DNA from 3 places in the Bacillus sp. TCT6 genome. Region 1 is predicted to be linked to each of the others. Evidence: riboswitches for the same ligand, from Rfam matches in the RefSeq annotation. Region 1 holds a riboswitch; each other region holds the start of a gene.
The links. Region 1 has a riboswitch for S-adenosylmethionine ahead of mmuP (S-methylmethionine permease). Riboswitches for the same ligand answer to the same signal wherever they lie in the genome.
Positions count from the first base shown of each region.

Region 1 (3,146 bases):
GTTTTCTTAATTAATTCCAAAGCTTCCTGTTCTTGTATTCCACGCGCGGAAAACCCACTAATAGTAGCTTGATAGCTTGCTGTTATGGCACAGTCTGCTCCAGCACGAAAATAGTCCGAATGAACCTGATAAATTAGTTCCGGATTTTCTAGTAACACACGTGCCGACCAAAGGGGATCGTCCAAATTACATCCATGCGCCTCCAATTCAGTAGCTAATGCTCCGTCAAGAAGCATAATGGAATGTTGGGATAAAATAGCATCAATTGGGTTGATTTTGTTCGACATAATCTACACCCCTCTTTTTTAGATTTTTTGTTAGATAATAACTTCCATAGCAAAACAAAATAAACGGTATGCCGCAATATAAGGCAATTCTCTGTGTTGGATCGAATGCAATTCCAATACACGATGCCAGACAAAGGATAAAAGAAGCAATTGGTACTAATGGATATAGTGGTGTGCGATAAATCAAGTCCTTTTCAGAATTTCCTTCTTTCAAAAATTGTCTGCGAAATAGGAACTGGGAAGCGCTAATACTCATCCAAACTATAACTACTGCTAGACCGGAAATGGAAACAAGTACGATATAGACAGTATCTGGTGCCACAATACTTGAGAGCAAAGCCAAAGCTCCACCCATCATACTGAAAATGACGGCGTTGATTGGAACACCTTGCTTCGTCATTTTCCCAAAAATCGGGGATATCGTATTCTTATTAGCAAGCGACCAAAGCATTCTAGAAGAGGCATAAAGGCCTGAGTTTGCCGCAGATAAAATGGCTGTTAAGATAACGAAATTCATTATGTCAGCTGAATATGGCACCCCAATTCGTTCTAGAACTGCAACAAAAGGGCTCTCTAATACCCCTGCATCGGAAATAGGCAATAACGCAGATAAAACAACAATCGTTCCTACAAAAAAGATGATCAATCTCCACAGAGTAGTTCGAATGGCCTTCGGTATCATTTTTTCCGGGTTCGCTGTTTCTCCAGCTGCAATGCCTATTAATTCTGTTCCCGAAAAAGAAAAATTAACCGCAAGCATGGTCATCATAATGGCCGTAGCACCATGAGGAAATAAACCTCCACTTGTAAAATTAGAAAAGAATGGTGCTGCTTTTGAATAAGTCATTGGGAGAAAACCTAGCATTGCCGCTACTCCTAAAACAATAAAAATCGCAATAGCTATAACCTTTATCGATGAAAACCAAAATTCGGATTCGGCGAAAAATTTAACAGTCAGGATATTTAATACAAAGATCAAAATGGCAAAAAGAGCACTCCATACCCAAATATTAACCGATGGAAACCATCGCTTCATAAGTAATCCTGCGGCTGTAAATTCAGAACCTAAAGCAACAGTCCAAGTTAACCAATACAACCAGGCTACTGTATACCCTGTACCCGGTCCAATGTATTTAACTGCATAACTATGAAATGCGCCCGTTTCAGGCATATGTACGGAAAGCTCGCCTAAACATAGCATAACTAGATAAACCACTAGCGCACCAATCAGATAGGATAGAATTGTTCCAAACGGTCCAGCTTGTTGAATAGTGTAACCCGAGCTTAAGAATAAGCCAGTTCCAATCACTCCACCAAGTGATAGCATGACTAAATGACGTGCTTGCATTTTCCTTTGAAATTCTTGCCCATTTTTGTTCTCCATTTCTAATCTCCTTTAGTTACTATCCAGAAAAAACAAAAGCGCACTCTAAAAAAGAGGGCGCTACTGACAAATAAAAACGGAAGCTCTCATCTATCAGGATTATCACCCGCTGGAATTAGCACAGTGTCTACTTAAGCAGACCTGTTGCTGAGGTTTCATAAGGCCAGTCCCTCCACCTCTCTGGATAAGAAATATTTTTTTATAACCTTATCAATCCATTTAATAACTGTCAAGATAATTCTGTTTTTTAAAAAAATATCTATTATAGAAATACCAAAAATAGAGTATTACTATAACTGCAACCCACTCCTTCTCGGGTATTATTTAAAAATCGAACATACAAAACCTGATTTATTTATGATACGGTTCACAAGCACTTCCTCAAAATTTAATGCACTTCTAAATATCTTCTTACTTCTTTGGTTATGGGGTCACCATACATAACCATCAACTCAGGTGATTTTAATACCCTCAAATATCAAAAAAACGTTACCTTTTCTAAACAAGCTAAATTAGAAAGGATGATGTTTTCTTATGAATCTCTCGATTCAAGATGAATTATTACCATTTGCAGAATAATTACAACGATATGTTACACCTGTATTCTTAGAAGAACTTGCAAGAGAAATAGGATTTATAAGGCGAAGACTTAAGTTTTCTGGATCAGAATTAGCTGCTATTTTCATTTGGATTAGTCAACGGGCGGCAAGTGATTCCTTGGTTCGATTATGAGTGGGCTTCATGCAGCGGCAGGGCTTAGCCCTGAGGGACTTAATAAAATTCTTGTTGAAGTTTCTAATTGACTACAAAGTTGAGTAATAGAGGTAGTAGCGATTTGTTGATTTAACCATATACACAAATATAAAAAATGATGCCCATGGCACTTGCGTTTTCATTTCATTCCGCCTGCTTCTATAGCTAATTGATTAAGTGTAGTGGGAGACATATATTGATATAACTCTTTAGCAAATAAAGACAACTCTTGTTTTGATAAATATTTATAAAAAGCACGTCACCTTTTCTCATTAACATAAGTGAATAGTAACGTGCTTTTAACTTCAAGAATAGTCTAAATCCTTAAGTTGGCGGATTTGTAGCGAGACCCCATTATTATCAAGCTAAAAATGGATTTTCTATGAAATTCCATTTTTTTGTTGTGCCACTATTACCTTTTCTGTTTCGTTATCAGATAAGTTAAAATTTCTTCCTCATCTTAAAGTGGAACAAATTTATTACTTAAATTGTCTATTTAGTACACTTATTAAATATGAATATATTTCTTAAAGTGACTTCAATAATTTTAAGTAAATCAACAGGAGAATTGAAAGGCAGGAGAAAGTAGCATGTCAGAAAATTATCGTTTTCGAGAGGAGCGACGACAAGTTAAAAAGAAAAAACAGCCTACTGCTAAGAAACAAAATGCAAAAGGTAAAACATCATTTTTTCGTAAGTTTTTAGTTAGTTTTTTATTACTT
Region 1 covers NZ_JBVYHX010000002.1:134,041-137,186, reverse strand. The annotation lists gene mmuM (homocysteine S-methyltransferase) at 1-287, opposite strand, end outside; gene mmuP (S-methylmethionine permease) at 262-1,671, opposite strand; SAM riboswitch class I at 1,755-1,862, opposite strand; partial or broken gene AC0ONG_RS27605 (IS4 family transposase) at 2,206-2,456, shown strand; partial or broken gene AC0ONG_RS27600 (IS4 family transposase) at 2,426-2,617, opposite strand; gene AC0ONG_RS27595 (transglycosylase domain-containing protein) at 3,015-3,146, shown strand, end outside.

Region 2 (3,146 bases), on a different contig from region 1:
TCCACTGAATTAAAAATACAACTAGTAACACACAAATTGTCGCAACGATTGTTACATCGTTATTTCCTCTTTGGAATCCTTCTAAGTAAGCAAGTGTTCCAAGGCCACCAGCACCAACAACTCCCGCCATTGCTGTATATCCTACTAAAGCAATTGTCGTAACCGTAATACCAGATACTAATGCTGGTAACGATTCTGGAATTAACACTTTCAAAATAATTGTGCTTGTTTTTGCTCCCATTGCTTTTGAAGCTTCAATTACACCTTTATCAATTTCGCGAAGTGCGATTTCAACCATTCTCGCGTAGAATGGTGCCGCTCCAATAATTAAAGCCGGCAGCGCTGCACTTGCTCCAAGAATTGTTCCAAGAAGAATCTTTGTGAATGGGATTAATAAAATAATTAAAATGATGAACGGTATAGAACGGAATATATTTACGAATGCTCCAATCACCGTATTAATTGATTTGTTTTCCCATAAATTATCTTTTGCTGTCATGAAGAGTAACAATCCTAAAATTAGTCCTAAAACAAATGTCGCAAGAGCTGCGATTGCCGTCATATATAACGTTTCACCCGTTGCTTCTAACATTTGATTCCAATCAACATTTGCGAGTAACTTATCCATGTGCAATCACCTCCAGCTCTACTTGATCTTGATGAATTCCTTCTATTGCTTGCTGGATCGCTGTTTCCTCACCATTTAAATGAACAACTAAACTACCGTAAGAACCGTTATTCGTTTGTGCGATATTTCCTTGCAAAATGCTAACTTCTATATCACTGCGTTGCATCAATCGTTGAAGCACTGGTCTTTCTACAGCCTCACCAATAAACTGCAAACGAATTACTTTTCCATCTGGATATTTTTCAATTAAACTTTCAATCATTTCATTTGTATCTTCAGAATCTGTTAACTGCTGTACAAATCGTTTCGTAATATCTTGCTTCGGATTACGGAATACATCAAGTACTGGACCCGTTTCTACAATCTTTCCTCTCTCCATTACCGCCACTCGATTACAAATCTTTCGAATTACGTGCATCTCATGTGTAATGAGTACAATTGTTAAACCAAGGCGCTTATTGATGTCTAATAGTAAATCCAAAATTTGATCTGTCGTTTCTGGATCAAGAGCCGACGTTGCTTCATCACATAAAAGTACTTGTGGGTTGTTAGCTAATGCTCTTGCAATCCCAACGCGTTGTTTTTGTCCCCCGCTCAGCTGAGATGGGTACGCGTCTCCTCTTCCTTCTAATCCGACAAGATGAATTAATTCATCAACACGTTTTCTTCTCTTCGTTTTATCAACACCTGCAATTTCAAGTGGAAACTCAATATTTTCACGTACAGTTCGTGACCAAAGTAAGTTGAAGTGTTGAAAAATCATTCCGATTTCTTGCCTTGCCTTACGAAGTTCACTTCCTGTAATTGTTGATATAACACGATTCGCAATTGTAATTTGGCCAGAAGTCGGTTTTTCTAACTGATTAAACAATCTGATTAAAGAACTTTTCCCAGCGCCGCTATATCCGATAACACCAAATATTTCGCCTTTTTCTATTTTTAAATTGGCGTTATCTACAGCAGTGACATCACCGCTTTTTGCTTTATATATTTTCTTTACATTCTCTAATAGAATCATGATGTATCACCCCTTTTTTTGTTTAGGTCGACTCCGCAATTTTTTATGTTTAATGCGTGTAGTCCACCGTTATCACTACTTTTATTGTTTGAATGTCCTCCACATTCAAACAATAAAAAAACCTTTCTGCTTTAGAGAAGCAGAAAGGTTTATGTGCGTATATAACAACATTATCCCTCTCTCTCATCTCTCAAAGCATTTGCTTTGCAGGAATTGGCACCATTTCAACATAAGTTGACGGTTGCCGGGCTTCACAGGGCACAGTCCCTCCACCTCTCTTGATAAGAGAAATCAGATTCAATTTTCGTCTGATTTGTAATTTATGAAATTGTCTATATTTTATGAATTGAATTGTATCAATATCCAAACACCATGTCAACAGAAATTTTCGCAAAAAATGAACCTTCAGAATTTTAAGCACCTACTGACATCGGTTTACATATATGAAACATCGATTCGACTAATAGCATCGTTCGATACGTTCCCGAATATTGTACACGTCCATCGTTCATTAACATTTGCAATCGTACATTTCCATTAACCAATTGTTCTATATCCTTTTCGTCTAAGCAAATGATTTGTTCCGTTCCTCTTTCCTCATGTACCAGCTCTATATAATCTCTTGAAATTTGTAACGAACAACTTTCATCTCCCAAACGGAAATTAACAGTTTTTTCCTCTCGTCTTAAAAGCGGCTCTAAATGATATTGACCATTAGCGTAATTTACAAATGATTGAAGCAAAGAATATAATCTCACCCTAAATCACATCCTTCATATCACTTTCTATTACATACCATTCCCTCTCACTAAAGAGCAATCCTGTTATTTTCGCTCGACAAATACTGTATCCATCCTGCATCTCGACATATTTCCCAAGAAATATGTCGAGGCGGCAAAAATTTTGCCGCCTACTTTAATTCCGTATATAAATATTCAACCGAATGAAATGCGTATATCTTCTTCATCAGTGTCCCATTTTCAAAAACAAGTAAACAAGGTACACTTTCAATCCCATACTCTTTTGCTAAATGTGGAGCATAATTTAAATCTAACATCCCAATTTTCAACTCTTCAATTGTCATCTCAACGACTGTTAACATCTTTTTTGCTAATTGGCATGTTCCACACATTGGAGTATATACATATAACACTGTTTTTTCTTCGTTCTCTATTAGGGATGTAGCTTCGGCTCCTGTCCAATCAATCACTTCTATCATTCCTTACCGTAAATATTCTGTATAAACGTCAATGTCGGCTCCCCATAATACATTTGCTAAGTGTGTAGATGGCGCAGTTGCCACTTCTCGGTATGAGCGATCAATATAGATATGCTCGGCTTGCGGAAATTCTTTTCGAAATTGTTTCCTTAACTTTTCTCCAGCATCATCAGCATCTACTAGCACATACACTTCCTTATCAAAAAACTGATCAACGAGCTCATCCATTTTCGATAAACCAATTGTACCATTTGTACAAACAATTTCCACCGGTTCACGAA
Region 2 covers NZ_JBVYHX010000001.1:4,608,929-4,612,074, forward strand. The annotation lists gene AC0ONG_RS23775 (methionine ABC transporter permease) at 1-628, opposite strand, end outside; gene AC0ONG_RS23780 (methionine ABC transporter ATP-binding protein) at 621-1,646, opposite strand; SAM riboswitch class I at 1,827-1,934, opposite strand; gene AC0ONG_RS23785 (hypothetical protein) at 2,060-2,404, opposite strand; gene AC0ONG_RS23790 (thioredoxin family protein) at 2,557-2,865, opposite strand; gene AC0ONG_RS23795 (toprim domain-containing protein) at 2,869-3,146, opposite strand, start outside.
Region 2: it holds a riboswitch for S-adenosylmethionine, as region 1 does, so the genes downstream of both, AC0ONG_RS23780 (methionine ABC transporter ATP-binding protein) here and mmuP (S-methylmethionine permease) in region 1, are expected to answer to the same signal.

Region 3 (3,146 bases), on a different contig from region 1:
GGTTTTTTATCTATTTAGCTACGTATCCATTTCTTACGTACATAAAGCAAAGACGAAAAAAAGAGTTTTTACAAGCTGCCATTGTTTATTTCAGCATTGCGTTCCTATTTGGGATGATTTCTTTATTATATGAGTGGCGAATTCTTTTATTCTTAATAGTAATGATTCCATTATTTATAGTGAATATGTATTACGCCCGTCAAAAAAATGAAAGAGCACTATTAAATGATATTTGTGCAATCATTGTGTTTTGTATCGGTGGGTTAATTAGTTATTACTTTTCAATGAAGCAAATCGATCATACAGCTTTATTCATTGCACTTATTTCATTTTTATACTTTTTAGGTAGTACGTTCTATGTGAAAACGATGATTCGTGAAAAAAATAACCCGAAGTATCGTCTTATATCTTGGGGATATCATATCTTATTAACGATAATTGTATTTGCGATTAATCCGTGGTGTTCTCTTATTTTTATACCAAGTGTCATTCGAGCAATTGTGTTGTATGGCAAAAAAATTTCTATTATAAAAGTAGGAATTTTAGAAATTGCTAATTCTGTATATTTTTTAATCATAACGGCAATAATTATGAAGTATGCCATTTGAAAAAACTTCCCATCAATAGATGGGAAGTTTTTAATCTTTTTCTAAAATGTGAACGGTGTACTCGCAACGTTGAATAGCTTGTTCAACAGCATAAAGTGATTGTTCAATACGAGCGCGATTAAAATCTTTTTCAACTGTTTCGAGCGCTTCTTCTAAACAATTTTTAGCTTCTTGTAATGATTGAAAAGAATCTTGTACATATCCGCGAGCATTTTGATGCATTTCATAATCCTCCTTGCATGTTCGTATATGGGTAGTATGAACAGTAAGGAAGAAAATATAATTTGTTATATTTATTATATTTGTTTGACAATTAAAGTGGAATTACGTATAGTAAGAATTAAGTGAATATTTTCTTATCCAGAGAGGTGGAGGGACTGGCCCGATGAAACCCAGCAACCGCGATGCAGGTGCTAATTCCAGCAGAACATATTTGTTCTGGGAGATAAGACGAAGATATATACGTAACTTCTTCTTATCGGAGAGGTTTTTTTATTGCAAAAAAACCGATTACGAAAATTTATATTAAGAAGAAAGGGGTTGCGCATTACTGTGACACTCGAAAAATACGTAAAACTGCGTAGTACAGTTTATGAATATATGATAGAGCAAGATAAGCCGATATCATTATTAGATATTCAAGAACATATCGTTTCGCATCATGAAGGAAAATTCACGAAAAAGATGTTGCATCAATTTTATTTATCAAGATTATTAGACGAACTAAAACTGGATGGGAAAATTACATTAGCTGATGAATATCTCTATGCTGAAAAAGGGGTATTGTATAAGGCGAGAAAAGGGAGCTAAGCTCTCTTTTTTTCTTAAAATAACGGAGTATGTAGAGTAAAAGACTGCTAAAGCAGCCTGATACAGGGAATGGTGTTGAGTGTGTAGTGTCAAAAATTGAATGTGCCTGAAAGAGGCAATTCATATCGGCTGCAAATGAAAAGAGACACCTTCGCCGAATAGGTGTCAGTCATTTTGTCATATAGACTTGCTATTTGACAGTTATTAGAATAACATGCAGGGGCTCTAGAAGTCAAAAGGGAATTAAAGGAAGAGGTGTTGTTATGTATGCTTATTTAATAAAAGAACTATATAGGCATATTCCGAAATATATTATTGATAGAGGATATGAATATTATGAAGATGGACATGTAGAAGATGTTGAAGTACATGATAATAAAGTATTTGCTTTTGTGAATGGTAATGCAGGAAATTATGAAGTCGTTATCGACCTCAAAGATTTTTCAGAAAGTAACTGTGAGTGTCCCTATGAAAATTATTGTAAACGTATGGCGGCAGTTGTTTATGATATTCAAGGCACTGGTGAGAGTGCAGTTAAAGAGAAACTGAAAGATTTAGAAAAGGAAGAGTTACTTACTGTATTAAACCGTTTATTACAAAGTTCGAAAAACGTGCAAATTGTAGAGAAGTTGTTAAAGAAGGGGAAACTTTAACTTATAGAGGGAGTTGTTATGTAGTGAATGTACTAATTGTATACGCTCATCCTAATCCTTCAAGTTTTAACGCGGCGATTTTAAATCATGTGCAAAAAGGACTACAGGAAACAAATCATTCAGTTACCGTACTTGATTTATACAAAGAACAATTTGATCCAGTCCTCGTATTTCATGAAGAGAAGAAAAGACGTGATTTAGTAAATGAAGAAGAAACAGCTCGGTACAGAACGTTAGTAGAAGAAGCAGATACACTTTTATTCATCTATCCAATATGGTGGTGGGGGATGCCAGCAATTTTAAAAGGATTTATCGATCGTATTTTCGTAGCTGGATTTGCTTATAAATATGAAGGGGTTCTGCCGAAAGGATTATTGCAAGGGAAAAAAGCGTGGGTTATTAATACGTTAGACTCGCCTCTATGGTACGTCGCATTGTTATATCGATCAGCAGATTGGATTATGATGAAGAGAGGTGTTTTACGTTTTTGTGGCATTCGCGATATAAAACGGTCAGTGTTTCAATCTGTGAAAACGAGTAAAGTATCAAAGCGTGAAAAATGGTTATTACAAATAGAAGAAAAGGCTCGTACATTATGAATGAAGTCGACCGTATTATAAACTGTGTTCAGTATGATGGCGAACTTTTTCGGAAGTATGTTACGCGTTTACTTCAATTGAAAAAATGCAGCGATACATTTCAACAAATTCAAATTGAGTTAAGAAATGACTACTTGATAAGAGGAATTTGTGAAAGAGAAGTTGATGAGGTAGTACGGGGAAGTAAAGAATATGAAATGCATTTTCTTCCTAAAGTATTACAGTGGAATTTTTTGAGGGAAAATCCATATCTAATTGAAAAAGTGTGTGAAGATTTTTTTGCGTTTGAGGCATTACATCTTAAGGACGTAGAGTGGAATACAGTTATAAATTGCATGGGAAATAAATGATTTATTATGTAAAAAAACTAGTATAAAACTAGCTTTTCGTTTAAATAAATAAGAAGTATAGACTAATGATAAAACCCGCATATAGTAAGTTCACAACACAAAATCCCATAATGTCACGAGCACCTA
Region 3 covers NZ_JBVYHX010000001.1:2,930,045-2,933,190, reverse strand. The annotation lists gene AC0ONG_RS14950 (YwiC-like family protein) at 1-608, shown strand, start outside; gene AC0ONG_RS14945 (hypothetical protein) at 639-830, opposite strand; SAM riboswitch class I at 962-1,060, shown strand; gene AC0ONG_RS14940 (hypothetical protein) at 1,161-1,418, shown strand; gene AC0ONG_RS14935 (SWIM zinc finger family protein) at 1,682-2,071, shown strand; gene AC0ONG_RS14930 (NAD(P)H-dependent oxidoreductase) at 2,095-2,670, shown strand; gene AC0ONG_RS14925 (hypothetical protein) at 2,667-3,020, shown strand; partial or broken gene AC0ONG_RS14920 (TIGR00366 family protein) at 3,061-3,146, opposite strand, start outside.
Region 3: it holds a riboswitch for S-adenosylmethionine, as region 1 does, so the genes downstream of both, AC0ONG_RS14940 (hypothetical protein) here and mmuP (S-methylmethionine permease) in region 1, are expected to answer to the same signal.